2 regions of the Streptomyces marianii genome follow, and region 2 is predicted to be linked to the other one. Evidence: predicted binding sites of a transcription regulator. Region 2 holds the regulator's gene; the other holds the start of a gene.

Region 1 (18,109 bases), 1.2 Mb from region 2:
CCGTCGCTCGCGGGGCCGGGCACGGACAGTGCGGCGAGCAGCAGACCCCGGGTGGCGGACGCCTGCTCGACGGCGTGGCCGAGGGCGGCGGGTGCGCGGGTGGCGTCGGCGGCGCGGGCCGGGGTCTTCTCGGCGAGCTCGTCGGCGAGTGCGTGCAGCCCCTCGACGATGGCGTTGTACGCCTTGTGTGCCTCGAGTGCGGTGCCCTTGCCGGTGAGAGCGGTGCGCCGGACGGAGTTCACGGCGCCGAGGTCGCGGCGCAGGTCCGCGTGGGCGGCCGGGACGTTTCCGCGGATCTCGTCTATCTGCCGGTCGACGCGGGCGCTGAGGTTGGCGGAGACCTCGCGGCGGTCCTTCTTGCCGCCCTGCTGGTCCTCGCGACCGGCCGCGATGTACGCGGTGACCTCGTCGCGCTCGTCGGCGAGGGAGTGGGCCAGGGTCACGGCCTGCCGGTTGAGCTCGGCGAGGGTGACGAGCCGCTGGGACTCGGTCAGGTCGCCGGAGGCGAGGAGGATCGCCGGAGCACCGGCCGCCGCGACCGTGAGGGTCACCGCGGCGACGCCCGCGACCAGCCGGCGGCGCACCCGCACGGGCCGTCCGCCGGGGAGGAGCGCGGGGTCGGAGGCCGCACGGGCCTCGGCCGACGGCTCCGTGAACGCCGGGGGCACGGGGTTGGCAGGGCCTTCCGACGTCGCCGAGGGGATCGCGGGCGCCGGAGGCACCTGAGGTGCCACGGGCCCCGAAGAGGCCGTACTGCCCATGCTGCCCTTGCCCCGAGGCCGCTTCTTCTGCACCGGTGCTCGCATTCCTGACTCGTCCGCCCATGAAGCAGAGGTGACGGCTGGTCATCATGAGAGTCCCCCACCCCTGGCACGGTCCACGACCATTCCAGCGGCTTCAAGAGGGGGACGCGCATCGGCCGCTCCGCCACACGAACGAGTGAACATCACTCCGGAGTTGGCAAACAACTCATTCGCGATCGCACTTCCCACCCTCACGGAGGGTCGGTTGGACCTTGGGCCCAGGCTTTGGCAGGATGCCCGCCCGCAGCTCGGCGGGAAGTCGATTCCACGGAGAAGTCCCAGGTCGAGCCGGTGGTGGAGACCAATTGGAGGCACTGGCAGGCTTCGTGAAGGAATCGTGTCGGCTCATGCAGACTGGGATCATGCGCTTCGAACTCGTCACCGTGCCCGGCACCGCCGAACGCCCGAACGAGGACTGGGCGTCACTCGCCCTCCCCGCTTCGGGCCAGGGCGGATCGCTGGTCGTCCTGGACGGGGTGACGCCGCCCCGCGGCGACGACGGTTGTGTGCACGGCGTCCCCTGGTTCACCTCGCGCCTGGGCGGAGCGCTGCTCGAACTGTCCGGTTCGCGGAGGGATATGCCCCTGACCGAGGTTCTGGCCCTGTCCATTCGGCGTACCGCCGACACACATCGCGACACGTGTGACCTTTCTCACGTCCGCACGCCTCAAGCAACCGTCGTCGTCGTGCGCTGGGACGCGGAAGCGGTCGAGCACCTGGTCCTCTCGGACTCGACGCTGCTGACGGAATCGCCGGACGGCCTCGTGCGCGCCGTGCTGGACGACCGGCTGGACCGCATCCCGCGGGAGGTCCTTCGCTCGGTCAGCGCGACGGACGCCCTGCGCAACCAGGACGGCGGCTTCTTCACGGCGGCCGCGGACCCGGGGGTGGCGGTGCACGCGGTCACCGGCACGACCCCGCGCACCGAGGTGCGGGCGGTGGCGGCGCTCACCGACGGGGCGTCCCGCTGGACCGACCTCTTCGAGGAGGGGAGCTGGGCCGACCTCATGGCGCTGCTGCGCAAGGAGGGGCCGAACGGGCTGGTCGGCCGTGTTCGGGCGCTGGAGTCCGCGGACGCGCTGCGGGGCGGGGCGGGGCGCTGGAAGACCCACGACGACGCGACGGTGGTGTACGCGGAGCTTCAGGACCCGGCCGCCGAAGGCCCGCGGGCCTGACCGTCGCCCCGGCCGGCCGGCGACCGGCCGGGAACCGCGGGACGACCCTCAGCCCTCCTCGGAGCGGGCGTTGAGCTGGTGCAGCAGACGGGCCAACTCGGCCACCTCTCCGCGGTCCCAACCGGCCAGCTTCCGTACGTACCGGTCGCGCCGGGCCTTCCGTACGGCCCGGAACCTGGTGAGTCCCTCGTCGGTCAGGGCGACGAGGGAGGCACGCCCGTCGGCCGGATCGGGCTCGCGGGTGACCAGTCCCAGCTCCTCCAGCGCGCGGAGTTGCCGGCTCATGGTGGCCTTGCCGACCCCGAAGTAGCCGGCGAGATCGGTCGCGCGCTGGGCTCCGGACTCCTCCAGCCGTACGAGCAGTCCGTACGCGGCGGGCTCCAGTTCGGGATGGACCTCGCGGGCCATCTCGCCGGAGCTCGCCCGGGCCCGGCGCAGGAAGACAGCCAACTCCCTTTCCAGAGCGAGGAATACCGAGACCCCCTGGTCCACGCCGTTCCCTCCCCTCGGCTCGGGTCCGTTCCCCGTACCGCTTCCGTGCACGTCAGCACCCTTCGCGCGCTTTCCCGGCGATGAAAGTTTCCTTCGGCGGCCGCCGTCGCCGCAGCTCGTCCAGTATTTCGCAGGCGTGGGCCAACGGCAGGCGCGGGCTCCCGGGCCGCCCCGTCCCTCCGACCCGGGGCTTGCTTCTGCCATGTTCACATCGTGCCGCTTTCCGCCCCTCGACCGCGGTTCGCACGGCACCGGAGCACCGGACCGCGTCGGGGCACGCACCGACGGCCCGACCCCGGACCCGCCGGCCCCCGGAGCGTGTTCCGAGAGTCCCGTCCGGCCGGGAAGCCGCGGTCCGCGTGCGGAGCCCCCGGTGCGGCAGCGCCGCACCGGGGGCTCCGGTCAACGGGATCGATCAGCCGCAGCGGCCCGCGGGGCGGGTGCGGGTGACCAGGTCGGTGAAGCCGGTCGTGCCGTCCAGCCACACGACCTGCCTGCCGGACACCGCGGCGGGCGAGATCTGCTCACCGCGGTTGCAGGAGACGCGCTCCAGCCGGCTGCCGTCCGTGGTCAGCTGCCACAGCTTCGACAGCGTCTCGTTGCGCCACTGGGTGTCGGGCGTCTGGCTGCTGACGGTGACGGCGTCCTCGGACACGGTCAGGTCGACGCCGTGCAGTGCCCGCGGCTTCGCCTCGGGAGCGATGTCGAAGACGCTGCCCCCGTCGAGATCCGCGCGGCGCACACCCATCTGGCCGGTGTCGTTGAGGTTCTCGTCGGTCAGCCAGAAGACGTGCTTGCCGTTGATGCCGGTCTGGCCGAGGCTCTGGGGCTCGCCGAGCTGCCCCGTCAGCGTCTTGGTGCCGGTCTTCAGGTCCAGGACCTCGACGCCGAGCAGGTAGCCGGTCTCACCCGGGTAGAGCTTGGCGTAGGCGATCCTGCCCTGCGAGATCGACGGGAGCGCCGTGGCCAGGAAGAAGCTGCCGCCGTCGGCGTAGGTGGGCCGGGTGTCGCCGGGCCGGAGGTAGGCGACGTGCCGATCGCCGAAGAAGCCGAAGCTCTCGAAGACCACGACGCCGTTCTCGACCCGCAGCCCCGAGATGTCGCCGGTCGAGGTGTACAGCTTCTTGATCGGGCCGCCGGCGAGCGGACGGGAGAGGATGTCCAGGCTCGTGGTGCCGTAGGCCACCCAGACGACGTTCCTGCCGTCCGTCGCCGGGTACACGTGGAAGCGCCCGTCGTTCGGGCTGATCAGCTTCGGATGGCCGGAGCCGTCCGCCCGGCCCGCGTAGACCGAGTAGGGCTCGGAGCCGTCGTCGTTGGACTGCGACGCGGTCCACCAGCCGCCGCCGGCCTGGGCTCCCGTGCCGCTGATGTTCAGCTTGCCGAGGAGCCGGTCGGTGTCGACGCCGAGCGCGTCCTCCCAGCCGGGCACGATGCCGTGGGCACTGAAGGACCGTTTCACCACGTTCCGCTGCTTCGCGGTGACGCCGAGGTCCTTCGCCGCGGCCAGCACCGCGTTGCGGCCCTCGGTGAAGCCGTCGAGCGGCGTCATGTACTCGGACAGCGCCTTGTACACGATCCGGTCGGCGAGTTCTCCTCCGAGGTCCTGGCGCATGTCCCACAGTGCGCCCGAGAAGATGGTGGAGTTGAGGTGGACGCCGCCGTTGTCGGTGCCGAACGTCACCCCGAGGAAGTTCTTGGAGGTGGTCGCGCCGTCGTCGAGGTCGCGCAGGGCGCAGTCCCGCGCGCTCTTGGTGCGGCACAGGTCCTCGCCGATGAGGCCCGCGTCCGGGTCGTCCATGGACCGCCCGGAGGCGGTGACGTCGATCGCGTTGCCGAAGTAGTCGGCGACGGCCTCGTTCAGCGCGCCGGACTGGCCGGCGTAGACGAGGTTGGCCGTGTTCTCCACAACTCCGTGGGTCATCTCGTGGCCCACGACGTCCAGATCGGCGGAGAGCGGCTTGAACTCCTCGTCGCCCGAGCCGTACACCATCTTCTGACCGTCCCAGAAGGCGTTGACGTACGAGCCTCCGAAGAGGGTCACGCCGACCAGCGAGTTCACGGTGGAACCCCGGCCGTCGAGTCCGTTCCGGCCGTGCTGCTTCCTGTAGTAGTCGTAGACCTGTCCGGCCGCCCAGTGCGCGTCGACGGCGCCCGCTTCGGTGGCCGCCTTGCCGAACTCGGCGGTCGCGGACTCGAACACCTTGATGCCGCTGGGCCACTGGCCGGAGACGTCGCCGACGTCCTGGCTGGAGGCGTCCCAGGTGCTGAGGGTGTTCTTGCTGGTGTCGGCCATGCGGGCGTGGTCGATCATGCCGTACCGGCCGGTCGCCGCGTCGAGGCTGAGCTCCAGGTCGACCCTGGCGCCGTCCAGGCGCAGACCGCTGCCCTTGGCGGCGGGGGCCGCGGGCTCGTCGGCCGCAGCCGGCGCGGTACCCGCCCGGGCCGGGCGGGCGGCCGCGGCCATCGGCCCGGTGACGGACTTGATGCCGCTGTACTGCAGCACCGGGAAGCCGGACCGCGCGTCGACGTACACCTCCTCCAGCACCGGCTCGCCGGTCACCGGGTTCGTGCCGCGCACCGTCACATGGCGGGCCAGGACTCCGTCTCCCCGCGGGATGACGACGAGGCCGCCCGCGGTGCCGGTGAGCGCCTGCGCCTTCTGCGACTTCTCGCCCTCCTTGCGGATGGCGTCGGCCTCGGTGAGCCGGGAGTTGCCGAGCCGGGCCGCGGTGGCGCTCACCGCGCGGCGCACCGCCACGTCCTCGGTGACCGCGGCTTCGGTGCCGGTGGTCAGCCCCGTGAAGTACTTGCCGGAGGTGCCGGTGACGACGCGCTTGCCGCCGGAGGTCTCCATCCGCACCACGTACTGGCCGCCGAGGACCGGTACCCCCCGGTGCTTCTGCTGGAGCCGTACGGCTTCGTCCGCGCCCCGCTTCAGCGTGCGGACGGGTGCGAGGTCCCGTCCCGGTTCGGCGATGCGGTAGCGGCCCTCCTTGGCCGCGAGGTGCCCGCGGGCCGCGTCCGCCGGAGCGGCCTTGGCGTCCACGGGCTCGCGCAGCCCCTCGACGAGAGCGGGTGTCGCGGTGTCCTCCCCGGGGACGACCTCGACGGGCGGTGCCGGCGGCGGGGTCGCCGCCTGGGCCGGGACCGCGGTGATCAGGAGACCGGCAGCGGCCAGGAGCGCCGCGGCCCCTGTCCCCCTGGTGACGCCGAGTGCCGGTCTTGCCTGGTTGTGCCTGGGCTTGCGCACAGTACGTACCCCTCCCACGTGCTGGTAAGCCGGTTCAGGTGGTCATGGCCATGCAACCCGTGAGGCGTCAACCGATCAATGCGGCGGGTGCGTTGAGAAGTGGACATGCCCACTTGTGTGTCCTGTGAAGGCGGAGTGAGAATCCCCGCATGATCGAGGCGGAGTTGCACTACCTCGGTTTGGGGGCGACCGAGGAGCGCGCGTACGAAGCCCTGCTGGAGGAACGGGCGGAGGGGGCCGAGGACCTGGCCCTGCACCTCCGGCTGCCGAGGGACGAGGTGGACGCGGCGCTCCACCGGCTCGTGGAGCACGGGCTCGCACTGCCGCCGCTCGGGGGCGGGACGCTGCCCCGTCCGACCGCGCCGGCCGCCGCGATCCGCACCCTCATCCACCGCCGTCAGGCCGAACTGCACATGAAATCGGCCGAACTGGAGCGATTACGGATGACCGCCGATCAGCTGGCGGGACGTCTGACGGCGGGATCGCCGGCCGTTCCGGGGAGCGGCATCGAAGTGATCACGGGGCAGCGCGCGATCGGGGAGCGGGCCGACGACCTGCTCGCGTCCGCGGAACGCGAAGTGGTCGTCCTGGACCGCCCGCCTTACGTCAGGGGCCGACCGGGATACGGGATCTTCCGTATGCCGGGGTCCGGCATCGGGGGACTGCTGGACCGGGGGGTGAGCGTACGGGCCGTCCTGGACCGGGACGGTCTCGCCGCGCCGGAGCGCGTCCGGACGCTCAACGCGCTGGTGGCGCGGGGGCTTCGGGCCCGGGTCGCCCCGTCCGTACCGACCCGGCTGATCGCCGTCGACCGGCGGACCGCACTGCTGCCCCCGGGGGACGCGGCGGACCCCCGGGCATCCGCACTGGTGGTCGGGGACGCGCTGCTGCGCCACGCGCTCGTGCCGCTCTTCGAGACGGTGTGGGACCGGGCGGCCCCGGCGGGCGGGGCGCTGCCCCCGGAGCCTCCACCGGCGGGCGGGGCGCTGCCCGCCGAGCAGAGGGAACTGCTGGCCCTGCTGGCGGCCGGGCTCAAGGACGAGGCGATCGCACGCCGGCTGGGCGTCCATGTGCACACCGCGCGGCGGCGGATCAGCAGGCTGCTGGAGTCGCTCGGCGCCGAGACCCGCTTCCAGGCCGGGGCCCGGGCGAGCCTGCGGGGCTGGCTCGACGGCTCGTGACGGTGTGCCGGAAGCCACGCGGAACCGGTGCTGCTGCGACCCGCCGTGCCGTCGGCCCGGAGCACCGGGGACGAGGCGCCGTTCGGCGCGGCAATGCGTACCGGCCGCCCTCTCCCCGTTCCCCCTTGTTCCTCCCTTCCGGCACCCGGCGGCATGACTGCCGTCCCCGTGGCGCTCCGGGCATCCTGACGTGGTGCCGGTCGGGCACGGCTCGGTGCGGGGGACCCTGGCCGGCGGACCACGTCGATCCGGCCCGGCCCGGGCGGGTGATCGGCGTGCTGAGCGGGGGCGACACGGACACGGAGTCGACGGCGGTGCTGTTCGGCGCACGGGCCAGGGCCCTCTACGACGAGGCGGTCCGCGTGCGGGTGCCGGCGGGCACCGCCCGTTGAACGGAGGGAGCGGGCCCCGCCCGTGGAAACGGAGGGAGCGGCGGCCGGGCCGGACACTGATGCCCACTCAACGAGCCGAACCGGCCCACGGGGCGGACAGCCCGCCCGCTGCACGGGCCGCACCGCCCCGACGCGCACGCCCGCCCCGCCCGCTCAAGAGCCCAGACCTCCGGTCCCGGTGCGGAGGGCCCGGAAAGGCGGTCGCCGTACACGGCCCGCGGGAGCGGGCCCGTGTACGGCGACCCCGTGAAGGGCCGTGCCCCGCGGCTCACGCCGCGGCCGGCACCTGCACCTCTGCCGGGGACAGGGCGATCCCCAGAACCTGGCGGACGTCCGTCACGGGGTGGACCTCCAGCTTCTCCAGGACCTCGGCGGGGACGTCGTCCAGATCGGCCTCGTTGCGCTTGGGGATCACGACGGTGGTGATCCCGGCACGGTGCGCGGCGAGGAGCTTCTGCTTCACGCCGCCGATGGGCAGTACCCGTCCGGTCAGCGACACCTCACCGGTCATCGCCACGTCCGTGCGGACCAGCCGCCCGGAGAGCAGCGACGCCAGCGCGGTCGTCATCGTGATGCCCGCGCTCGGCCCGTCCTTCGGGACCGCACCCGCCGGGAAGTGGATGTGCACGCCGCGGTCCTTCAGATCTCCGACGGGCAGCTCCAGTTCCGCGCCGTGCGAGCGGAGGAAGCTGAGCGCGATCTGTGCGGACTCCTTCATGACGTCGCCGAGCTGACCGGTCAGGGTCAGTCCGGAGGCGCCGGTCTCCGGGTCGGCCAGCGACGCCTCGACGTACAGGACGTCGCCCCCGGCGCCGGTGACCGCGAGCCCCGTGGCCACGCCCGGCACCGCGGTGCGGCGCTCGGCCGGGTCCTGGGCGGACTCGGGCACGTGGTGCGGGCGGCCGATCAGCGCGCGGAGTTCACCGTCGGTGACCGTGAACGGGAGTGCGCGCTCGCCCAGTTCGTGCTGGGCCGCGACCTTCCGCAGCAGCCTGGCGACCGCGCGCTCGAGGTTGCGTACGCCCGCCTCGCGGGTGTACTCGCCCGCCAGCCTCCGCAGCGCGGACTCGTCGAGGGTCACCTCGCCCGGTTCCAGACCGGCCCGCTCCAGCTGGCGCGGGAGCAGGTGGTCGCGGGCGATGACGACCTTCTCGTCCTCGGTGTAGCCGTCGAGCCTGACCAGCTCCATCCGGTCGAGCAGTGCCTCCGGGATGGACTCCAGGACGTTGGCCGTGGCCAGGAAGACCACGTCCGACAGGTCGAGCTCGACCTCCAGGTAGTGGTCGCGGAACGTGTGGTTCTGCGCCGGGTCCAGGACCTCGAGCAGCGCCGCCGCCGGGTCCCCGCGGAAATCGGAGCCCACCTTGTCGATCTCGTCGAGGAGGACCACCGGGTTCATGGACCCGGCCTCCTTGACGGCACGGACGATCCGGCCGGGCAGCGCGCCGACGTAGGTGCGCCGGTGGCCGCGGATCTCGGCCTCGTCCCGGACGCCGCCGAGCGCGACGCGGACGAACTCGCGTCCCATCGCACGGGCGACGGACTCGCCGAGCGAGGTCTTCCCGACGCCGGGCGGGCCGACGAGCGCGAGGACCGCGCCGCCGCGCCGGCCGCCGACCACGCCGAGCCCGCGGTCGGAGCGCCGTTTGCGAACCGCCAGGTACTCGATGATCCGTTCCTTCACGTCGTCCAGGCCGGCGTGCTCGGCGTCCAGGACCGCCTTGGCGCCCAGGATGTCGTACGCGTCCTCCGTACGTTCGTTCCACGGCAGTTCGAGGACGGTGTCGAGCCAGGTGCGGATCCAGGAGCCCTCGGGGCTCTGGTCGCTGGACCGCTCGAGCTTCTCGACCTCCTTGAGGGCGGCCTCGCGGACGTTCTCGGGGAGTTCGGCGGCCTCGACGCGCGCACGGTAGTCGTCGGGCTCGTCGCCGTCGGACTCGCCCCCCAGCTCGCGCAGCTCCCTGCGCACGGCGTCCAGCTGGCGGCGCAGCAGGAACTCGCGCTGTTGCTTGTCGACGCCCTCCTGGACGTCCTTGGCGATGGACTCGGCCACGTCCTGTTCGGCGAGGTGCTCGCGGAGCTGCTCGGTGGCGAGCCCGAGCCGGGCGACCGGGTCGCTGGTCTCCAGCAGCTCGACCTTCTGCGCGATGCTCAGGAAGGGCGAGTAGCCGGCGTTGTCGGCGAGTGCGGGAACGTCGTCGATCTGCTGGACGCGGTCCACGACCTGCCAGGCTCCGCGCTTGCGCAGCCAGCTGGTGGCGAGGGCCTTGTACTCCTTCACGAGCTCGGTGACCGAGCCCGGCAGCGGGTCGGGCAGGCTCTCGTCGATGAGGGTGCCGTGGATCCAGAGGGCGGCACCGGGGCCGGTCGTGCCGGCCCCGACGCGTACCCGGCGGTGGCCCCTGATCAGGGCGCCCGGGTCTCCGTCGGAAAGCCGTCCCACCTGCTCGACGGTGCCGAGCACACCGGTCGCGGCGTAGGTGCCGTCGATCCGGGGCACGAGCAGCACCCGCGGCTTCCCGGGCTCCGCCCGGGCTGCCGCCTGGGCGGCCTCCACCGCGGCCCGTACGTCGTTGTCCGACAGGTCGAGCGGTACCACCATCCCCGGCAGCACGACCTCGTCGTCGAGTGGCAGCACGGGCAGGGTGAGCGGTGCGGACGTCGAAGCCATGATCTCCCCTTCGGCAGTCAAGTTGAGTTACACGGACTCAATGCAAAGGGACTCACCGATGTTCCCCCGGGGGCGTTCGCCGTGAGCGATACCACCTGCCGCCCACGGCGCCCGACCGGACGCGATAGGCACGATGTAATAGGCATTTGAGATATGCACCTATTACATAGGCTGTATCTATGACACAGGCCGGCCAGGCCTGGGGGGACGGCTGGGTCGCTCCTCCGGAGCGGCGAAGCCGGTCGCCGAGCCCTGAGGCCTCCGCCCCGCCTTCCCCACGGGCGGACGGAGCCCCGGCCCCCGTACGCCGGGCTCAGCGGGCCTCACCTCCCCCGGGGGGCGGCGCTCCCTGCGGCAGTGTCACGAGCACGTGCCCACCGGCGCACCGCCGGGCGGCTCGCCGGACCGGAGAGCACGGCCGGGGGATGGCCCAGTTGCCCAGCGGGGCCTCGTAGGCGAGCAGGTCCAGCACCAGGAGCAGCGACACGCCCGCGAGCAGGGAGGCCCCGGACCCGGCGGGCGCGCGGCGACGGCCACGGCGCCTCGCCGCGTTGTCGAATCGCCCGAACGCACCCGGCACGAGGGCGACTCTCCGCCCTGCGACGCACCGCATCCGACGCCGCGCCCCGGTTCCGCAGGGATTGCGGGGCAGCCCTTAGCCTGGGGGTCCATGGAGCCTCTCAGCCAAGACGCCGCCCCACGGACCCTCGACCGGCGCTCAGGACCGTTCGGCGAAGTCGTCCTGCGCGAACGCGGCGGCCCCGACGGGGAGATCCACGAGATCATCGCCAACGGCTGCTTCCTGATGGACACATCGGACGGCCGCTCCGAGCGGCTCCTCATGGACGCCGCGTACGAGGCCCTCGACGGCCGACCGGACCCGTCCGTGCTGATCGGCGGACTGGGGGTCGGCTTCTCCCTGGCCCGCGCGGCCGCCGAGCCCGGCTGGTCGCGGATCGCCGTCGCCGAGCGGGAACAGGCGATCATCGAATGGCACACGTCGGGCCCGCTGAAGCGCATCTCCGCCGCGGCACTGGCCGATCCGCGCACCACCGTCCTGCACACGGACCTGGTGGGGTACCTCCATAACACTTCGGACACGTATGACGCGCTCTGCCTCGACATCGACAACGGCCCGGACTGGACCGTCACCGAGGACAACGGCAGCCTCTACTCGCCGGTCGGACTGGCCGCCTGTGCACGGTGTTTGAGCCCCGGAGGCGTCCTCGCCGTCTGGTCGGCGCAGCCTTCCCGAAATTTCGAGGACTCATTGCGGAATGCCGGATTCAGCGGGGTAAGAACCGAAGAGATCCGGGTTGCCCGAGGCGTACCTGACGTGGTCCACCTGGCAGTTCGCCCTGCGTAGCCGGGACCTGGTCGGTGCCTTTACGCTGCCTACCTGACACACCGATCTACACGCAGCTCGCAGTGCGCGACAGGGGCGGGGCGATGGAGCAGACACACACCAGCAGCAACGGCGCGGCGGCGCAGCCGACCGGAAGTGCCCAGCGCCGGGTGCTGGTGGTCGAGGACGACACCACCATCGTCGACGCCATCTCGGCCCGTCTGCGCGCCGAGGGCTTCCTCGTCCAGACCGCGAACGACGGCCCCGCGGCGGTCGACGCCGCGGAGGCCTGGCAGCCGGACCTGATGATCCTCGACGTGATGCTGCCCGGCTTCGACGGCCTCGAGGTGTGCCGCCGCGTGCAGGCACAGCGGCCCGTCCCGGTGCTGATGCTCACCGCCCGCGACGACGAGACCGACATGCTGGTCGGGCTCGGCGTGGGTGCCGACGACTACATGACCAAGCCGTTCTCCATGCGCGAACTGGCCGCCCGGGTGCACGTCCTGCTCCGCCGGGTGGAGCGCGCCGCGCTGGCCGCCGTGACGCCCCGCAGCGGCATCCTGCGCCTCGGTGAGCTGGAGATCGACCACGCCCAGCGCCGCGTCCGCGTCCGGAACGAGGACGTGCACCTCACGCCGACCGAGTTCGACCTGCTCGTGTGCCTGGCCAACACCCCGCGTGCGGTCCTCTCCCGCGAGCAGCTGCTCGCCGAGGTCTGGGACTGGGCGGACGCCTCCGGCACCCGCACGGTCGACAGCCACATCAAGGCGCTGCGCCGCAAGATCGGCGCCGAGCGGATCCGTACCGTGCACGGTGTCGGGTACGCCCTGGAGACCCCGGCGCCATGATCCGGCGAAGCCGGCTCCGGTCCCGGCTGAGGGCGGTGGAGATCTCGATCAAGACCAAACTCGGCGCCTTGGTCGTCGCGGCCGTGCTGATCACGACCGGGCTGGCACTGGTCGCCTTCCGCACCGGGGCGGAGCTGCGCTACATCACGGTCTTCGCCATGATCACCACGCTGCTGATCACCCAGTTCGTGGCGCACGGGCTGACCGCTCCGCTGGACGAGATGAACACCGTCGCGAAGTCGATCTCCCACGGCGACTTCACCCGCCGGGTGCGGGGCGACGGCCGCCGCGACGAGCTGGGCGACCTCGCCTCCACGATCAACCGCATGGCGGACGACCTGGAGGCCGTGGACCGGCACCGCAAGGAGCTGGTCGCCAATGTCTCGCACGAGCTGCGCACGCCCATCGCGGCGCTGCGCGCGGTGCTGGAGAACGTCGTGGACGGCGTCTCGGCGGCCGATCCCGAGACGATGCGCACCGCGCTGAAGCAGACGGAGCGGCTGTCCCGGCTGGTCGAGACGCTGCTCGACCTCTCCCGGCTGGACAACGGCGTCGTGACGCTCAAGGCCCGGCGCTTCGAGGTCTGGCCCTATCTGTCCGGGGTGCTGAAGGAGGCCAACCTGGCCGCCGGGCAGCGCAGGCTGTCCTCCGGATCCGGCAGCCACACCCGCAAGGACGTCCATCTGCACCTGGACGTGTTCCCGCCCGAGCTGACCGCGCACGCGGACGCCGAGCGGCTGCACCAGGTCGTGGCGAATCTCATCGACAACGCGGTCAAGCACTCCCCTCCGCACGGCAGGGTCACGGTCCGTGCCCGCAGGGGTCTCCAGGCCGAGTCCCTGGACCTCGAGGTCCAGGACGAAGGACCCGGGATCCCCGAGTCCGAGTGGCACAAGGTCTTCGAGCGCTTCAACCGGGGCAGCGCCCCGTCGAAGCAGGGCTCGGGCAGCGACGGGGGCACGGGTCTGGGCCTGGCCATCGCGCGCTGGGCGGTGGAGTTGCACGGCGGCCGCATCGGCGTGGCCGAATCGACACGAGGCTGCCGCATCAGGGTCACTCTTCCGGGGAACCCCGCGCCGTGCGGTTGACGTAGGGTTCGAAGAGGAGCGAAGCCCGTGGCGAACCGGACAGGCGCGTCCTGCGTCCATACGTCCGGGGAGCAGGACAAGGGTGCGGCCCGCGGGGCCGCAGCCGTGTTCCGCTGTACCCAGTCCGCAGGGGAACCACGTTTGTTTCCCGCCATTTCCTACGCCGAAACCGGTTGCCAGGTGTGACTTAGGCGACGATGACCACGCCCGGCCTGCACCTCCCCGCCGCGTAGGCGTAGCCTTTATTTCCGCTGTCCATCACCTTGTGAAGCGGAAGAGGGCGGTTGCCGCCGTGTCGTCTCAGTCCCCCAGTAACTCGAGTACTTCGACCGACCCCGACGGGCAGGGGAAGAACCCCGCCGCCGCGTTCGGTGCCAATGAGTGGCTCGTCGACGAGATCTACCAGCAGTACCTCCAGGACCCGAATTCGGTCGACCGCGCCTGGTGGGACTTCTTCGCCGACTACAAGCCGGGCGGCGGGGCCGCCGGCGAGACCGCGCCACCGGCCGCGACGGCCACCGAGACGCCGGGCACCGCACAGGCTCCGGCTCCCAAGGCCCCCGCCGCCCAGGCACCCGCAGCACCGGCCCAGGCGCCTGCCGCTCCCGCGCAGCCCGCCGCCGCGGCACCGGCGCCGGCGCCGGCGAAGCCCGCCGCGCCCGCGAAGCCCGCCGCCGCTCCGGCCAAGCCCGCCGCCAAGGCCGCTCCGGCCGCGGGGGCACCCGACGGTCCCGAGATGCTGCCGCTGCGCGGCCCCTCCGCCGCGGTCGCGAAGAACATGAACGCCTCGCTGGAGCTGCCGACGGCGACGTCCGTCCGCGCCGTCCCGGTGAAGCTGCTCTTCGACAACCGGATCGTCATCAACAACCACCTGAAGCGCGCCCGCGGCGGGAAGATCTCCTTCACGCACATCATCGGGTACGCGATGGTGCAGGCGATCAAGGCCATGCCGTCGATGAACTGGTCGTACGGCGAGAAGGACGGCAAGCCCGTCCTGGTCAAGCCCCCGCACGTGAACCTCGGCCTCGCCATCGACCTGGTGAAGCCGAACGGCGACCGGCAGCTCGTCGTCGCGGCCATCAAGAAGGCCGAGACCATGAACTTCTTCGAGTTCTGGCAGGCCTACGAGGACATCGTCCGCCGCGCCCGCAGCAACAAGCTGACGATGGACGACTTCAGCGGCGTCACCGTCTCGCTCACCAACCCCGGTGGCCTCGGCACCGTCCACTCCGTGCCGCGGCTGATGCCCGGACAGTCGGTGATCATGGGCGTCGGCTCGATGGACTACCCGGCCGAGTTCCAGGGCACCTCCCAGGACACCCTGAACAAGCTGGGCGTCTCCAAGGTCATGACCCTGACCTCGACGTACGACCACCGGGTCATCCAGGGCGCCGCGTCCGGCGAGTTCCTGCGGATCGTCGCCAACCTCCTCCTCGGGGAGGACGGCTTCTACGACGACGTCTTCGAGGCGCTGCGCATCCCCTACGAGCCGGTCCGCTGGCTCAAGGACATCGACGCCTCGCACGACGACGACGTCACCAAGGCCGCCCGGGTCTTCGAGCTGATCCACTCCTACCGGGTCCGCGGCCACGTCATGGCCGACACCGACCCGCTGGAGTACCGCCAGCGCAAGCACCCCGACCTGGACATCACCGAGCACGGGCTCACCCTGTGGGACCTGGAGCGCGAGTTCGCGGTCGGCGGCTTCGGCGGCAAGTCGATGATGAAGCTGCGCGACATCCTCGGCGTCCTGCGCGACTCGTACTGCCGCACCACCGGCATCGAGTTCATGCACATCCAGGACCCGAAGCAGCGCAAGTGGATCCAGGACCGCGTGGAGCGCCCGCACGCCAAGCCGGAGCGCGAGGAGCAGCTGCGCATCCTGCGCCGGCTGAACGCGGCGGAGGCGTTCGAGACCTTCCTGCAGACCAAGTACGTCGGCCAGAAGCGCTTCTCGCTGGAGGGCGGCGAGTCCGTCATCCCGCTGCTCGACGCGGTCATCGACTCGGCGGCCGAGTCCCGCCTCGACGAGGTCGTCATCGGCATGGCCCACCGCGGCCGGCTGAACGTCCTGGCGAACATCGTCGGCAAGTCGTACGCCCAGATCTTCCGCGAGTTCGAGGGCAACCTCGACCCGAAGTCGATGCACGGCTCCGGCGACGTGAAGTACCACCTGGGCGCCGAGGGCACCTTCACCGGCCTCGACGGCGAGCAGATCAAGGTGTCGCTGGTCGCCAACCCGTCGCACCTGGAGGCCGTCGACCCGGTCCTCGAGGGCGTCGTGCGCGCCAAGCAGGACATCATCAACAAGGGCGGCACGGACTTCACCGTCCTGCCGGTCGCCCTGCACGGCGACGCGGCCTTCGCCGGACAGGGCGTCGTCGCCGAGACCCTGAACATGTCGCAGCTGCGCGGGTACCGCACCGGCGGCACGGTCCACATCGTCATCAACAACCAGGTCGGCTTCACCGCCGCCCCGGAGTCGTCGCGTTCGTCGATGTACGCGACCGACGTGGCGCGCATGATCGAGGCGCCGATCTTCCACGTGAACGGCGACGACCCGGAGGCGTGCGTCCGGGTGGCGCGGCTCGCCTTCGAGTTCCGCCAGACGTTCAACAAGGACGTCGTGATCGACCTCATCTGCTACCGCCGCCGCGGTCACAACGAGGGCGACAACCCGCAGTTCACCAACCCTCAGATGGTGAACCTGATCGACAAGAAGCGCTCGGTGCGCAAGCTCTACACCGAGTCGCTCATCGGCCGCGGCGACATCACGCTGGAAGAGGCCGAGCAGGCGCTGCAGGACTTCCAGGGCCAGCTGGAGAAGGTCTTCGCGGAGGTCCGCGAGGCCACCAGTCACCCGGCCCCGGCCCATGTCCCGGACGCCCAGGCCGAGTTCCCGGTGTCCGTCATCACGGGGATCTCCCAGGAGGTCGTCAAGCGGATCGCGGAGTCCCAGGTCAACGTCCCCGACAACATCACCGTCCACCCGCGGCTGCTGCCACAGCTGCAGCGCCGTGCGGCCTCGGTCGAGGACGGCACGATCGACTGGGGCATGGGCGAGACCCTCGCCATCGGCTCGCTGCTGATGGAGGGCACCCCGGTCCGGCTCGCCGGCCAGGACACCCGCCGGGGCACCTTCGGCCAGCGCCACGCGGTGCTGGTGCACCAGGAGACCAACGACGACTACACCCCGCTGCTCTACCTGTCCGACGACCAGGCCCGCTACAACGTCTACGACTCGCTGCTCAGCGAGTACGCGGCGATGGGCTTCGAGTACGGCTACTCGCTGGCCCGCCCGGAGTCGCTGGTCATGTGGGAGGCCCAGTTCGGTGACTTCGTCAACGGCGCCCAGACCGTCGTCGACGAGTTCATCTCCTCCGCCGAGCAGAAGTGGGGCCAGACCTCCGGCGTCACGCTGCTCCTGCCGCACGGCTACGAGGGCCAGGGCCCGGACCACTCGTCCGCCCGCCCGGAGCGCTTCCTCCAGCTGTGCGCGCAGAACAACATGACGGTCGCCATGCCGACTCTGCCGTCGAACTACTTCCACCTGCTGCGCTGGCAGGTCCACAACCCGCACCACAAGCCGCTCATCGTCTTCACCCCGAAGTCGATGCTGCGTCTGAAGGCCGCGGCGTCCAAGGTGGATGAGTTCACCACCGGCGGCTTCCGCCCGGTCATCGGCGACACCGCGGTCGATTCAGGAGCGGTGAACGCGGCCGACGTCCGCAAGGTCGTCTTCTGCTCCGGCAAGGTCTACTACGACCTCGAGGCCGAGCGGCAGAAGCGCGGAGCCATGGACACGGCGATCATCCGGCTCGAGCGCCTGTACCCGCTGCCGGGTGCGGAACTGCAGGCCGAGATCGCCAAGTTCCCGAACACCGAGAAGTACCTGTGGGTCCAGGAGGAGCCGGCGAACCAGGGTGCCTGGCCGTTCATCGCCCTCAACCTGATCGACCACCTGGACCTGGCGGTCGGCGCGGACATCCCGCACGGCGAGCGCCTGCGCCGCATCTCCCGCCCCCACTCGTCGTCCCCGGCAGTGGGCTCGGCGAAGCGGCACCAGGTGGAGCAGCAGCAGCTGGTGAACGAGGTCTTCGACGCCTGACACCGCTGAGGCGGTACGCACGGGACGGAGGGCCCGGCACCACGCGAGCGATCGCGAGGGGCCGGGCCCTCCGGCGTGTGGGCGACGGGCCGCTGGGGCGAGTGCGCCCGACGCGAGCCGTTCTGTCTACTCAGAGCCCTCGGCGGCCCGGGCCGCTTCGGCGGCCTTACCGTCCTGGGCGTTCTTGCCGCCCTCGGCAGCCTTGGTGTCCTCAGCGCCCTCGGCGTTCTTGTCGCCGTCCTCCGGCTCCCCCTCGGCCGAACGCGCCCCGCCCCGTGCCGCGGGGACCCGGATGAGCACGACCCCGCTGCCCAGGTCTATCGGCCCCCGCCCGGGATCGGCGTCACCGGCCTCCTCGAGCGTGAGCTCCTGACGGCGCCGCTCCTCCTCGGTGTGCCGCCGCCCAGGAGCGAACAGCTCGTTCAACGCACCGCCGAACATGGTTGCTCCTGTCTGTTTGGGTTTGCCCCTCATCGTACGAACGGTTGCGGGGCTGTGGAGGGGACGGAGGCGTGCGGTGCCCCACAGCTTGGCGACTGCGGCTCAGCTCTCCCTCAGCTGCAGCGCGATCTGCGCGCACAGCTCGACGTACACCTGGCGCCCGGTGAGCTCCAGGTTCGCCACATCGTCCCCCCACCGAGGCTCAGCGGCACCTTGTACCCGACGACCTGGTCGAACCCGACGTGTCCCGCGCCGGGGTTGGCCTTCCGCCACTCGACGAAGTAGTCGAAGGCGAGCGCGTCCTCGTCCTCG
Region 2 (13,862 bases):
CGAAGATTGCGAGCAGGCCGTAGAGGAACGTGACGCTCAGCGCCGGGCCCCAGACCGGGTAGTCCCGCATCTGGAGGAAGGTCGGGCCGGGGCGCAGCACGATCCCGCTCAGCAGTTCCTTCCAGTGCAGGCGCGGGCCGGAGGGGACGGGTGCGGCGCCGGCGTGGTACGTCGAGCCGTCGCCGTACGGGTCCTCGCCGACGCTGAAGGCCCGGGTGTGGCCGGGGTTGTCGGCGTACGGGTCGGCGCCGTGGCCGCCGCCCTGGTGACCGCCCTGCTGGTGCTGCTGGTAGGGGTCGCCGAAGTACTCGGGCTCGCCGTACGGTTGCCCGTGCCCGTGCCCGTGCCTGTTGCCGTGCCCGTGTGCGTATCCCTGTCCGCCGTGTCCGCCGCCTCCGCGGGGCCACTGCTGCGGGGGGTGCGACGGCGCCGCCTGGCCTCCTCCGGGGCCGTACTGCTGTCCGTACGGCCCCGGAGGGGCCTGCTGCGGTTGTTGTTGCGGGGTGCGGTTGTTGTCCCGGCCGCGTCCGATCCTGAATCCAGCCACGCATTCGAACGTACCCGGTCCCGCTGTGTCCGGTGTCCGGAGCCGGGTAACCGGGGGACCTTTGCGGCCGAGCTGTGACATCCCCTAGGGGGATCCCGGGGGTCCGGCGGAGGTCCGCACAGGGGGCCACGGACCCGGCGGCCCTCGCGACCGCCGGTGACTCTCTCCCGGGGCGCCGGTGACTCGGCTCCCGAGCGGCGGCCTCGGCTCTCCGAGCGCCGGGGACCTCCGTCCCGGGCCATGTGCGGCCTGCGGTGCCGGGGTTGTTCCGGGCCATGTGCGGCCTGCGGCTCCCGAGCGGCGGCCTCGGCTCTCCGAGTGCCGGGGACCTCCGTTCCGGGCCATGTGCGGCCTGCGGTGCCGGGGTTGTTCCGGGCCATGTGCGGCCTGCGGCTGCCGGGGCTGTCCCGGGCCTTCGGCCCGGGGGCTGCGCCGGCCGTGTCTCCACTCGGCCGCCCGTCGCCCCGCCTCAGCCGAGGAACACCGAGGTGCTGAACGTGACCAGGGGCCGGTGCCGGTCCCCCGCGCCCGGGTGGACGGCGATGACGTCCGCGTTCTCGCCCCGGTGCGTACGGGTCACGATGTCCGCGCGCCCGTCCCCGTCGAAGTCCGCGCGGCGGAGCAACTCGGTGACGGGGGCGGTCTCGCCGGCCGGGAGCGGGGGCGCGGGTGGTAGTGGCACGGCCTGGAACGTGTACCGGCCGCCGGGCCGGCCGGGGCCGTCGGGGCCGCCGCGCAGGAGCGCGCCCTCCGCCTGTGCGCCGGGGACCAGGGGGCCGGTGGCGTGGACCAGGTCGTCGTAGCCGTCGCCGTCCGTGTCCGGCCGCGGTGTGGGGGCGGCGAGCACGGGGCCCGCACCCGGCGCTGCGGCTGTGGCGCCGCGCGGCGCGCCGGTGCGTCCGAAGGGGCCGCGCAGGAAGCTCACCCGGCCCTCGCTCGCGGTCACCGCGAGGTCCTGGGCGCCGTCGCCGTCGAAGTCGCCGCAGACGGGGTGGTCGGGCCACTCGTTGCCGTACCGGGCCTGCTCGGGGATCCGCAGGACGACCGCCCTCCCGGTGAGTCCGGACGGGCTGCCGAAGAGCAGCTGCAGCGGGACGGGCGGGCGTCCGGTGCCGTCGTACGGGGGGTCCGTGGCGACGACCAGGTCGCTGAAGCCGTCCCCGTCCAGGTCGCACGCGGCGGCGGCGTCGAAGGCGGCGGGCAGGGTGCCGGCGACGGGTGCGCCGTTGGCGCGCGGCGACAGGAGCTGGCGGACGGCCGGGGAGACGGGGCCCTTCGTGGCGGAGGCGGTCGCGGTGCCGCCGCCGGTGCCGTACACGATGCCGATGCCCGCGTCGTCGTCGTGGCCCGCTCCGGGCGCCTTGACCAGGTCGTTGAGGACGAGGTCCCGGTGGCCGTCGCCGTTGAAGTCCTCCGGTACACGGCTGCCGCCGCCGCGCGGGACCGGGAGGGCCGGGGGCGCCGCCTGGTCCGCGAGGGCCCGCGGCGGGGCCGAGCGGGGTGCGGCTTGGCGTTCGGGCCCGGAGCGGGAGGGCGGGACGAGGCCGCAGCCGGCCAGCGGCGCCAGCAGCAGCGCGACCGCGCCCGTCAGCGCGGCCTTGCGCAGTAGACGCACCACGACGGCACCACTCCCGTTCGTCCATCCGCTTTGCCGGGCCCGGGAAGCGGAACCCCGGGCCGCATCATCATGCCCCTGTCAGATGCATCAGCCAATGGCCGGATGGCCGGCAGTTCGCCGGGCCCGGGAGCGGCCCGGTGCCACGTCGCCGCACACGCAGAAGCGGCCGGTCCTGCCCCCGAGGCAGATCCGGCCGCTTGCCGCTCGTCCTTGCGGACGACTACTTCACGGGTTCCGGTTCCGGGTCCGGCGAGTCCGCCGGTGCCGTGTCGTCCGCGTCGCCGTCGTCACCCGGGCCGGCCGGGGTCTTCACCGAGTCGAGCAGCAGCTGGGCCACGTCGACGACCTGGAGGGACTCCTTGGCCTTGCCCTCGCCCTTCTTGCCGTTGACCGAGTCGGACAGCATCACCAGGCAGAACGGGCAGGCGGTGGAGACGATGTCCGGGTTGAGGGACAGGGCCTCGTCGACGCGCTCGGTGTTGATGCGCTTGCCGATCCGCTCCTCCATCCACATGCGGGCGCCGCCGGCGCCGCAGCAGAAGCCGCGCTCCTTGTGGCGGTGCATCTCCTGCTGGCGCAGGCCGGGCACCTTGTCCATGATCTCGCGCGGGGGCGTGTAGACCTTGTTGTGGCGGCCCAGGTAGCAGGGGTCGTGGTAGGTGATCAGGCCCTCGACCGGGGTCACCGGGATCAGCTTGCCCTCGTCGATGAGGTGCTGGAGCAGCTGGGTGTGGTGGATGACCTCGAACTCACCGCCGAGCTGAGGGTACTCGTTGGCGATGGTGTTGAAGCAGTGCGGGCAGGTGGCGACGATCTTCTTGGCGGCCTTCGGCTTCTTCGTGGACTCGTCCACCTCCCCGTCCTCGCCGAGGGACTCGCCGAAGGCCATGTTCAGCATGGCCACGTTCTCCTGGCCGAGTTGCTGGAACAGGGGTTCGTTGCCGAGGCGGCGGGCGGAGTCACCGGTGCACTTCTCGTCCCCGCCCATGATCGCGAACTTGACGCCCGCCATGTGCAGCAGCTCGGCGAAGGCCTTGGTGGTCTTCTTGGCCCGGTCCTCCAGGGCGCCGGCGCAGCCGACCCAGTACAGGTAGTCGACCTCGGTGAGGTCCTCGACGTCCTTGCCGACGATCGGGACCTCGAAGTCGACCTCCTTGGTCCACTCGACGCGCTGCTTCTTGGCCAGGCCCCAGGGGTTGCCCTTCTTCTCCAGGTTCTTGAGCATCGTGCCCGCCTCGGACGGGAACGAGGACTCGATCATCACCTGGTAGCGGCGCATGTCGACGATGTGGTCGATGTGCTCGATGTCGACCGGGCACTGCTCCACACACGCGCCGCAGGTGGTGCACGACCACAGCACGTCCGGGTCGATGACGCCGTTCTCCTCGGCGGTGCCGATCAGCGGGCGCTCGGCCTCGGCCAGCGCGGCGGCCGGGACGTCCTTGAGCTGCTCCTCGGACGCCTTCTCCTCGCCCTCCATGGTCTTGCCGCCGCCGGCCAGCAGGTACGGGGTCTTGGCGTGCGCGTGGTCGCGCAGCGACATGATCAGCAGCTTCGGGGAGAGCGGCTTGCCGGTGTTCCAGGCGGGGCACTGCGACTGGCAGCGGCCGCACTCGGTGCAGGTGGAGAAGTCGAGGATGCCCTTCCAGGAGAACTGCTCGACCTGGGAGACGCCGAAGACGTCGTCCTCGCCCGGGTCCTCGAAGTCGATCTCCTTGCCGCCCGAGGTCATCGGCTGCAGGGCGCCCAGCGCGGTCTCGCCGGTGGCGTTGCGCTTGAACCAGATGTTGGGGAAGCCCAGGAAGCGGTGCCAGGCCACACCCATGTTGGTGTTCAGCGACACCGTGATCATCCAGATCAGCGAGACGCCGATCTTGATCATGGCGGTGAAGTAGACCAGCGTCTGCAGGGTGGGGACGCTCAGCCCGTCGAAGGCCAGGACGAGCGGGTACGAGACGAAGTACGCGGCCTCGTAGTGGTCCACGTGATGGATCGCGCCCTCCAGTCCGCGGAGGGCGAGGATCGCGAGGCCGATGGTCAGGATGACGTACTCGACGAAGTACGCCTGCCATGCCTTGGAGCCGGCGAAGCGCGACTTGCGGCCCGCGCGGGACGGCAGGTTCAGCAGCCGGATCGCGATGAGCGCGAGGATGCCGACGACGGTCATCAGGCCGATGAACTCGATGTACATCTCGAAGGGCAGGAACCCGCCCAGGACCGGCAGGGTCCAGTCGGCCTCGAACAGCTGGCCGTACGCCTGTGCGAGCGTCGGCGGCAGCGTCAGGAAGCCGATCGCGACGAACCAGTGGGCGAAGCCCACGATCCCCCAGCGGTTCATCCGGGTATGGCCGAGGAACTCCTTGACCAGGGTGACCGTACGGGCCTTGGGATCGTCGGTACGGCTGCCCGCAGGCACGGGCTGACCGAGCTTCACGAACCGGTAGATCTGCGCGACGGCTCGGGCGATGAGCGCAACGCCGACCACGGTCAGGACCAGCGACACGATGATCGCGGCGAGTTGCATTTGGGGGCTCCTCGGGCCTGCGAGGGTGGGGAATCAGCACTTACTAAGCGGTAACTTATCCAGTCCGTGCCGAGCGTACCCACTTATTCCGTCGCACTGTAGCCAGGTGGGCGGTGATCTGCGTCGCTCAGGGCACCCTGAGTGCGGGGCGGGAGCAGGGCCGGAAGCGTGCGCGCCAGGACGGCCAGATCCAGCCCGATCCAATGGTGCTCCACGTAGTGCTGGTCGAGCAGCTCCGGTTCGTCCCAGGGCAGCGTCGAGCGCCTGTGCAGCTGGGCGGGGCCGGTGAGGCCGGGGCGGACGGTCTGCCGCCAGGGGGCGGCTGCGCGGGGGTCCTCCGGAGCCAGGGCCGCCGGGCCGACCAGGGACATCTCGCCGGTGACCACATGGGGCAGTCTGGAGAGCAGATCCAGCCGCCAGCGGCGGGTGCGCAGTGAGCGGACGGTGAAGGGATACCCGCGGAGCCCCGTCTTCAGCTCCCGCGCGACGATCCCACCGGGTGGGCGGCGCAGGGCGAGGGAGCAGGCCGCGGTGGCCAGCAGTGGTGCGGCGAGGATCAGCAGCAGTGTGCCGAGGGTCAGGTCGAGGAGACGCTTGGGGTCCGGGGGCCGCGCGGTCGGGGCCCATGGGGCCGGTCCCGCCGATCGCGCCGACTGCACGGGACGCAAGGCACTCACCTGACCGTTCTGTCTTTTCTCAGTCGATACCTGGTGGTTTCTGTCCAGTAAGACGCGTCTATGAACCTTTCGCGTGCTTTGCAGAACGATGGCACGGTGGGCTTGGGGGTGTGTGCAGGCCGCGCCGGGCGGGCAGGCGAAGAGGGGCGGCACTATAGTTGAGTCGACTCGACTCAGGTCTGTTGACGCCGTGAGGCGGTTGGTGCATCCTTGAGCCAGTTCCACTCAAGTCCACTGGAGGAATCGAAATGGCACGTGCGGTCGGCATCGACCTGGGCACGACTAACTCCGTCGTCAGCGTTCTGGAGGGCGGTGAGCCCACCGTCATCACCAACGCCGAGGGCGCCAGGACCACGCCGTCCGTCGTCGCCTTCGCCAAGAACGGTGAGGTGCTCGTCGGCGAGGTCGCGAAGCGTCAGGCGGTGACCAACGTGGACCGGACGATCCGCTCGGTGAAGCGCCACATGGGCACCGACTGGGCGATCGAGCTGGACGGGAAGAACTTCAACCCGCAGCAGATCTCCGCGTTCATCCTGCAGAAGCTGAAGCGGGACGCCGAGTCGTACCTGGGCGAGAAGGTCACGGACGCCGTCATCACCGTCCCCGCGTACTTCAACGACTCCGAGCGCCAGGCCACCAAGGAGGCCGGTGAGATCGCGGGTCTGAACGTCCTGCGCATCGTCAACGAGCCGACCGCCGCCGCGCTGGCGTACGGCCTCGACAAGGACGACCAGACGATCCTCGTCTTCGACCTCGGTGGCGGTACCTTCGACGTCTCGCTGCTGGAGATCGGCGACGGCGTCGTCGAGGTGAAGGCCACCAACGGCGACAACCACCTCGGTGGTGACGACTGGGACCAGCGCGTCGTCGACTACCTGGTGAAGCAGTTCGCCAGCGGGCACGGCGTCGACCTGTCCAAGGACAAGATGGCTCTCCAGCGTCTCCGCGAGGCCGCGGAGAAGGCGAAGATCGAGCTGTCGTCCTCCACCGAGACGACGATCAACCTCCCCTACATCACGGCGTCCGCCGAGGGCCCGCTGCACCTGGACGAGAAGCTCACGCGCGCCCAGTTCCAGCAGCTGACCGCGGACCTGCTGGAGCGCTGCAAGACCCCGTTCCACAACGTGATCAAGGACGCGGGCATCCAGCTCTCCGAGATCGACCACGTGGTCCTCGTCGGCGGCTCGACCCGCATGCCGGCCGTCGCCGAGCTCGTAAAGGAGCTGACCGGCGGCAAGGAGGCCAACAAGGGCGTGAACCCGGACGAGGTCGTGGCGATCGGCGCCACCCTCCAGGCCGGTGTCCTCAAGGGCGAGGTCAAGGACGTCCTGCTCCTCGACGTGACCCCGCTGTCCCTCGGCATCGAGACCAAGGGCGGCATCATGACCAAGCTCATCGAGCGCAACACGACGATTCCGACGAAGCGCTCGGAGATCTTCACGACGGCCGAGGACAACCAGCCGTCCGTGCAGATCCAGGTCTACCAGGGCGAGCGCGAGATCGCGGCGTACAACAAGAAGCTCGGCATGTTCGAGCTCACCGGCCTCCCGCCGGCCCCGCGCGGCGTCCCGCAGATCGAGGTCTCCTTCGACATCGACGCCAACGGCATCATGCACGTGACCGCCAAGGACCTGGGCACGGGCAAGGAGCAGAAGATGACCGTCACCGGCGGCTCCTCGCTGCCGAAGGACGAGGTCGACCGGATGCGCCAGGAGGCCGAGCAGTACGCGGAGGAGGACCACCGCCGCCGTGAGGCCGCCGAGACCCGGAACCAGGCCGAGCAGCTCGTCTACCAGACCGAGAAGTTCCTCAAGGACAACGAGGACAAGGTCCCCGGTGAGATCAAGACCGAGGTCGAGACGGCGGTGAACGAGCTCAAGGAGAAGCTGAAGGGCGAGTCCGCCGAGGGCGACAACACGGCGGAGATCCGTACCGCCACCGAGAAGGTCGCGGCGGTCTCCCAGAAGCTCGGCCAGGCCATGTACGCCGACGCCCAGGGCCAGCAGGCCGCGGGCGGCGCGGACGCCGGGGCCTCCCAGGCGAAGGCCGACGACGACGTCGTCGACGCCGAGATCGTGGACGACGAGAAGGACCACAAGGACCAGAAGGGTGGCGCTGCCTGATGACGGAGGAGACCCCGGGTTTCGAGGAGAAGCCCGACGTCCCCTCCGGCGCCACTCCCGATGACGCGGCGCAGGCCGCCGCCTCCTCCGCGGACGAGGGGGCGGCCCAGGCCGGGGACGCAGCACAGACGGCCCGCACGGCTGCCGACGCGGGGCTGACGGCCCAGCTGGACCAGGTCCGGACCGCGCTCAACGAGCGCACGCTGGACCTGCAGCGGCTGCAGGCCGAGTACCAGAACTACCGCCGTCGGGTGGAGCGGGACCGGATCACGGTCAAGGAGATCGCGGTCGCGCAGCTCCTGACCGAGCTCCTGCCCGTGCTCGACGACATCGGCCGGGCCCGCGAGCACGGCGAACTGGTCGGCGGCTTCAAGTCGGTGGCGGAATCGCTGGAGACCGTCGCCGCCAAGATGGGGCTGCAGCAGTTCGGCAAGGAGGGCGAGCCCTTCGACCCGACGGTCCACGAGGCCCTGATGCACAGCTACGCGCCGGACGTCACCGAGACGACCTGTGTGGCGATCCTGCAGCCGGGCTACCGGATCGGCGAGCGGACCATCCGGCCGGCGCGGGTCGCGGTGGCCGAGCCGCAGCCGGGTGCCCAGCCGAAGGAGCAGGCGGCCGAGCAGGCGACGGACGAGGAGAGCGGTGGCCCGGACGAGGGCTGACGCAGGCGGCAGGCACCGGAAGGAGGGACGTCGATGAGCACGAAGGACTTCGTCGAGAAGGACTACTACAAGGTCCTCGGCGTCCCCAAGGACGCCACCGACGCGGAGATCAAGAAGGCGTACCGGAAGCTCGCCCGCGAGAACCACCCGGACGCCAACAAGGGCGACGCGAAGGCCGAGGAGCGCTTCAAGGAGATCTCCGAGGCCAACGACGTGCTCGGCGACCCCAAGCGGCGCAAGGAGTACGACGAGGCGCGGGCGCTCTTCGGCAACGGTGGCTTCCGGGCCGGTCCCGGAGCCGGAGGAACGTTCAACTTCGACCTGGGCGACCTCTTCGGGGGCGCCCAGACCGGGGGCGCGGGCGCCGGCGCCGGCGGCGCCGGCGGCTTCGGCGGCGGACTCGGGGACGTCTTCGGCGGCCTGTTCAACCGCGGGGCCGGCACGGGGCCCCGTACCCAGCCGCGCCGCGGCCAGGACATCGAGTCGGAGGTGACGCTCAGCTTCACCGAGGCGGTGGACGGGGCCACGGTCCCGCTGCGGATGTCCAGCCAGCAGCCCTGCAAGGCCTGTTCGGGCACCGGCGACAAGAACGGCACGCCCCGGGTGTGCCCGACCTGCGTCGGCACCGGCCAGGTCTCGCGCGGCGGCAGCGGGTCCTTCTCGCTGACCGACCCCTGCGTGGACTGCAAGGGCCGCGGGCTGATCGCCGAGAACCCCTGCGAGGTCTGCCACGGCAGCGGCCGCGCCAAGTCGTCCCGGACCATGCAGGTCCGCATCCCCGCCGGGGTGAGCGACGGCCAGCGGATCCGGCTGCGCGGCAAGGGCGCACCGGGTGAGCGCGGCGGACCGGCCGGCGATCTGTACGTGGTGGTCCACGTCGGGGAGCACCCGGTCTTCGGGCGCAGGGGCGACAACCTCACCGTCACGGTGCCGGTCTCCTTCACGGAGGCCGCGCTGGGCGGCGAGGTGAAGGTCCCGACCCTCGGCGGGCCTCCGGTCACCCTGAAACTGCCCGCGGGTACGCCGAACGGCCGTACGATGCGGGCCCGCGGCAAGGGCGCAGTCCGCAAGGACGGCACCCGGGGCGATCTGCTGGTCACCGTGGAGGTCTCGGTGCCCACGGAACTCGGCGACGAGGCACGTGAGGCACTGGAGGCGTACCGCAAGGCGACTGAGGGTCACGACCCGCGGGCAGAACTGTTCCAGGCTGCGAAGGGAGCATGACGCGATGGACGGCCGACGTCGACAGCCCGGATTCGGTGGCAGGGCCTATGAACTGACCGAGGAGACGCCGGTGTACGTCATCTCGGTGGCGGCTCAGCTGTCCGGACTGCACCCGCAGACCCTTCGGCAGTACGACCGCCTCGGTCTGGTCTCCCCGGACCGCACGGCGGGGCGCGGCAGGCGCTACTCGGCCCGGGACATCGAACTGCTCCGCCAGGTCCAGTCCCTGTCCCAGGACGAGGGCATCAACCTGGCCGGAATCAAGCGCATCATCGAGCTGGAGAACCAGGTGACGGCCCTGCAGGCCAAGGTCGCGGAACTGTCCGCGGCGGTCGAGGGCGCGGCGCTGGCCATGCAGCAGCGCGAGGCCCAGGTGCACGCGTCGTACCGGCGCGACCTGGTGCCCTACCAGGACGTGCAGCAGACGAGCGCGTTGGTGGTGTGGCGGCCGAAGCGGGACGGCTGAGCGCTCCCGCCGGTCCGTGGCGCAGGGAAGGCGGAGGAGGGACCGGGAGGTGTGGACCTCGCGGTCCCTCCTCACGCGCTCTGGGCCGGGGACCCGGCGGCCCGTACGCCCTCGCGGACCGCTGCGGGCCGGTCGAGGCGTCGACTCGCCCACCGGGGCGACCGGTCTTCTGTGAGCAGGGCGCCGGGTGGTGGCGGGTGTCCCCGGTGAAGGCCTCCCCGGCGAAGGTGTCGACGCGGGAGGAGCCGCGCGGCAGCCGTCCCCTGCCGGGCGCGATCCGTGCCGTCTCGCCGTGGTCGTCCCCCCGGCCCTACCGGCGTCCCCGGACCGCGACGCGATGTGCACCGGCGACAGGCTGAGCTCTACGGCGAGCCCCAGGGAGCCCGGTCACGGGTGCCGATCGGGGTGCGCGGCTGCGGTTCCGCGCGGGGAGCAGGCGATGCGCACCAACGGCAGGCCGGATCAGGCGACTTCGACGACACCCGCGGTGTGGTCGCGACGGACGGCGGGTCGGAGCCGGTCTGGTCCGTGGTCAGTGATCCTGCTCCAGGATCCCGGACTGGGCGATGAGATAGCCGAGTTGGGCCCGCGAGCCACTGCCGAGGGCGGAGGCGAGCTTGGCGATGTGGGCCCGGCACGTGCGGACGTTCATCCCGAGACGGCGGGCGATGGCCTCGTCCACGTGGCCTTCGACGAGGAGTTTCGCGATGGAGCGCTGGACGCCGCTGACACCGTCCGGTTCGGGGGCGTACGCGACGACCTGGTCGTCCCAGGCGACGCCGTGGAGCCAGAACTGCTCGAAGACACCGACGAGATACTGCACCAGACCCTCGTGGCGCAGCTCCAGGGCGACCCTGCGGTCGCTGCGTGCCGGGATGAAGGCCACCTTGCGGTCGACGATGATGAGCCGGTCGATGATCTCCTCGAGGGTGCGGAACTCCGCGCCGTACGCGGCGACCCGCTCCACGTAGGCCATGGTGGCCGGGTGGTGACGTGCCGTGTGCTGGTACAGCGTGCGCATGGAGACGCCCCGGTCGACAAGCATCCCCACGCGTCGCAGCCCCTCCTGGAGGGTCGCCGGCCGGCGGCCGCTGCCCGGCTGCACCGTCAGCAGTTCCTCCCGGCACTCGGCGATGACCCGGTCCAGCGTCGCGTTGATGAGGTGGAGTCCCTCGAGGACGGTGATCGCGTGTGTCGTGGACGGATCGTGCGCGTTCAGTGTCATGAATGGCTCGAACGACTCCGCCAGTGAGATGGTGAGTCGTCTGCGCTCCTGGATCTCCCGCTCTATGGGGTGCATCAGCTGGTGCAGGGCGACGGACGGCGGAACCGGACGAAGCCACTCGGTGTCGTCGGGGTCGGGGCGCAACATGCCCAGATCCATGAGGCACGGCGCGTCGGTCACCTCCGACCGGGCTATGCGGCCACTGCGCAGAGCGGACGCATACAGGTTCTTACCGGCCTCGCACAGCTCGTCGTGACTGTGCTTATCTCCCCCATCGCCCTGTTTCGTCTCCATATGCACCCCCCTCAGGGTCCTGAATTGCAGGAACATGATGCCTGGCCGCGCTGGTGAAGGCGTTCGGAGTGAGCCATCGTTCTAGACGCGGGGGGAGGTAGTGATTAATAGAGGTGGAGATCGGCCATGACCAGGATGGTTCGTGCACTGTGCGCTATAGCCGTTGCGGCTGCTCTCGGCGGTCTCGCGGTGAGCGGTGAGCCGACGTGGGAGTCGGTGCCCATGACGGTGAGCGCGATCCCGGGCGAACCCACTTGGGAGAGCGCGCCGGCGGACGCAGACGCGTGAGCATGCCCCCGGACGATCGCGTCTTCCGGCGGGAGATGGCGACCGCGTACCGATCCGGGTGGCATTTCATCGACCTCGTCACGGCAATCCCCCACCGTGGCGACTCGCTGATGGTCACTCTCTTCGGGGAACCGATCGTCGTCGCCCGCGAGGACGACGAGGACGTCCGCGCCTACCGGTGCCTTCGCCGGCCCCGCGGGGCCCCACGCCCCGTCCGCTGTGCCATCCGGTACGGCATGATCTTCGTCAATCTCGACCAGCGCGACCACCAGCTGGTCGAACGCGAGACCACCACCGCCACCCCCCGCAGTGCCTGAGCGATTCCCCCGTCGTTCAAGATCGCTCAGGCGCTTCCCCCACACAGCGGCGCCATCGTGGACCTGAAACACGATGGCGCCGCTGTGCTGTGCGCGGAACACGATGGCGCCGCTGTGCTGTGCGCGGAACACGACGGTGCCGCGGGCCGTGCGCCTGCGGCGGGCGCCTGCGCGCTGGGAGCGGGGCCGGCCCGGCATCCCGCCATGCCGTGCGCGTCCGCTACGCCCGGCCCATCGCGCGGGTCAGCGCGATCTCGATGACCACGCGGTCCGGGTTCGGCGACGGCGTGCGGCCGTAGCGCTCCGCGTAGCGGGCGACCGCGTCGGCGACGGCCTCCGGGTCCGTGCGGACCGTTGCCCGGCCCTCGAGCGTCGCCCAGCGGCCCTTGTCCACCTGGCAGACCGCGACCGCCGCCCCCTCGGGCCCGGCGGCCAGCACGTTGGCGACCTTGCGGCTGTTCTTGTTGGTGATCACCCGGGCGACGCCCTTCTCCCCGCCCTCCGGGTCGTACGTCACACCCACCGCCACGACGTGCGGAGTGCCGTCGGGGCGGGGAGTGGTGAGCGTGCACATGTGGTACTCGCGCCAGAAGCCGAGAAAGGACTCGTGGGGGCGGCTGGGGTCGATGGCCATGCCCGGAACCTACCCGCGGGAGTGCCCGTCGACGAATCCGAAGAAGGGGAGATGCGGATAGTTGAGCGGAACCGGCTCAACTTTGTGTACCGTAGAAGAGTCAGGGCGATACGCAGCCAAGGCGAGGAGGAGAAGCCGCACGTGGACGCCGAGCTGACCAACAGGAGCCGGGACGCGCTGAGCGCCGCGACCACCCGGGCCGTGTCCGAGGGACACGCCGATCTGACCCCCGCGCATCTGCTGCTGGCGCTGCTCGCGGGCCAGGACAACGAGAACATCACCGACCTGCTGGCGGCCGCCGACGCCGACCAGGCCGCGGTGCGGTCGGGAGCGGAGCGGGTCCTCGCGGACCTGCCCAGCGTGACGGGGTCGACCGTCGCGCCCCCGCAGCCCAACCGTGAGCTGCTCGCCGTCATCGCCGACGCCGACCGGAGGGCCAAGGAGCTCGGGGACGACTACCTCTCGACCGAGCATCTCCTCATCGGCGTCGCCGCCAAGGGCGGACGGGCCGCCGAGGTGCTCTCCGGAGAGGGCGCCACCGCGAGGAGGCTGCAGGAAGCGTTCGAGAAGGCACGAGGAGGGCGCCGGGTGACCACGCCCGACCCCGAAGGCCGGTACAAGGCCCTGGAGAAGTTCGGCACCGACCTCACGGCCGCGGCCAGGGAGGGCAAGCTCGATCCCGTCATCGGCCGCGACCAGGAGATCCGCCGGGTCGTCCAGGTGCTCTCCCGCCGCACCAAGAACAACCCCGTGCTGATCGGCGAGCCCGGCGTCGGCAAGACGGCCGTCGTCGAGGGCCTCGCGCAGCGCATCGTGAAGGGCGACGTACCGGAGTCCCTCCGCGACAAACGGCTGGTCGCCCTCGACCTCGGCGCCATGGTCGCCGGCGCCAAGTACCGCGGCGAGTTCGAGGAGCGGCTCAAGACCGTCCTCTCCGAGATCAAGGAGAGCGAGGGCCAGATCATCACCTTCATCGACGAGCTGCACACCGTCGTGGGCGCGGGCGCCGGCGGCGACTCCGCCATGGACGCCGGCAACATGCTGAAGCCGATGCTCGCCCGCGGCGAGCTGCGCATGGTCGGCGCCACGACCCTCGACGAGTACCGCGAGCGGATCGAGAAGGACCCGGCGCTGGAGCGCCGCTTCCAGCAGGTGCTGGTCGCCGAGCCCACGGTCGAGGACACGATCGCCATCCTCCGCGGCCTCAAGGGCCGCTACGAGGCCCACCACAAGGTGCAGATCGCGGACAGCGCCCTGGTG

The links. The regulator HspR, encoded in region 2, represses chaperone genes until heat shock. The targets are predictions, from matches to a motif close to TTGAGNNNNNNNNNCTCAA.
Region 1: the regulator HspR is predicted to act here: its motif matches at 9,990-10,008, upstream of lon (endopeptidase La).

Annotation. Positions count from the first base shown of each region.
Region 1 covers NZ_VAWE01000001.1:2,744,317-2,762,425, forward strand. The annotation lists gene FEF34_RS12245 (sensor histidine kinase) at 1-794, opposite strand, end outside; gene FEF34_RS12250 (protein phosphatase 2C domain-containing protein) at 1,166-1,978, shown strand; gene FEF34_RS12255 (MarR family winged helix-turn-helix transcriptional regulator) at 2,027-2,521, opposite strand; gene FEF34_RS12260 (M4 family metallopeptidase) at 2,886-5,723, opposite strand; gene FEF34_RS12265 (helix-turn-helix domain-containing protein) at 5,873-6,904, shown strand; gene lon (endopeptidase La) at 7,565-9,967, opposite strand; gene FEF34_RS12275 (hypothetical protein) at 10,281-10,547, opposite strand; gene FEF34_RS12280 (spermidine synthase family protein) at 10,638-11,333, shown strand; gene FEF34_RS12285 (response regulator transcription factor) at 11,417-12,160, shown strand; gene FEF34_RS12290 (sensor histidine kinase) at 12,157-13,248, shown strand; gene FEF34_RS12295 (multifunctional oxoglutarate decarboxylase/oxoglutarate dehydrogenase thiamine pyrophosphate-binding subunit/dihydrolipoyllysine-residue succinyltransferase subunit) at 13,541-17,356, shown strand; gene FEF34_RS12300 (DUF6191 domain-containing protein) at 17,483-17,797, opposite strand; gene FEF34_RS12305 (hypothetical protein) at 17,911-18,109, opposite strand, start outside.
Region 2 covers NZ_VAWE01000001.1:3,927,604-3,941,465, reverse strand. The annotation lists gene FEF34_RS17580 (Yip1 family protein) at 1-547, opposite strand, end outside; gene FEF34_RS17570 (FG-GAP repeat domain-containing protein) at 1,017-2,162, opposite strand; gene FEF34_RS17565 ((Fe-S)-binding protein) at 2,386-4,689, opposite strand; gene FEF34_RS17560 (sugar transferase) at 4,773-5,366, opposite strand; gene dnaK (molecular chaperone DnaK) at 5,615-7,489, shown strand; gene grpE (nucleotide exchange factor GrpE) at 7,489-8,154, shown strand; gene dnaJ (molecular chaperone DnaJ) at 8,188-9,378, shown strand; gene FEF34_RS17540 (heat shock protein transcriptional repressor HspR) at 9,383-9,844, shown strand; gene FEF34_RS17535 (helix-turn-helix domain-containing protein) at 10,377-11,363, opposite strand; gene FEF34_RS17530 (Rieske (2Fe-2S) protein) at 11,648-11,968, shown strand; gene FEF34_RS17525 (pyridoxamine 5'-phosphate oxidase family protein) at 12,189-12,602, opposite strand; gene clpB (ATP-dependent chaperone ClpB) at 12,744-13,862, shown strand, end outside.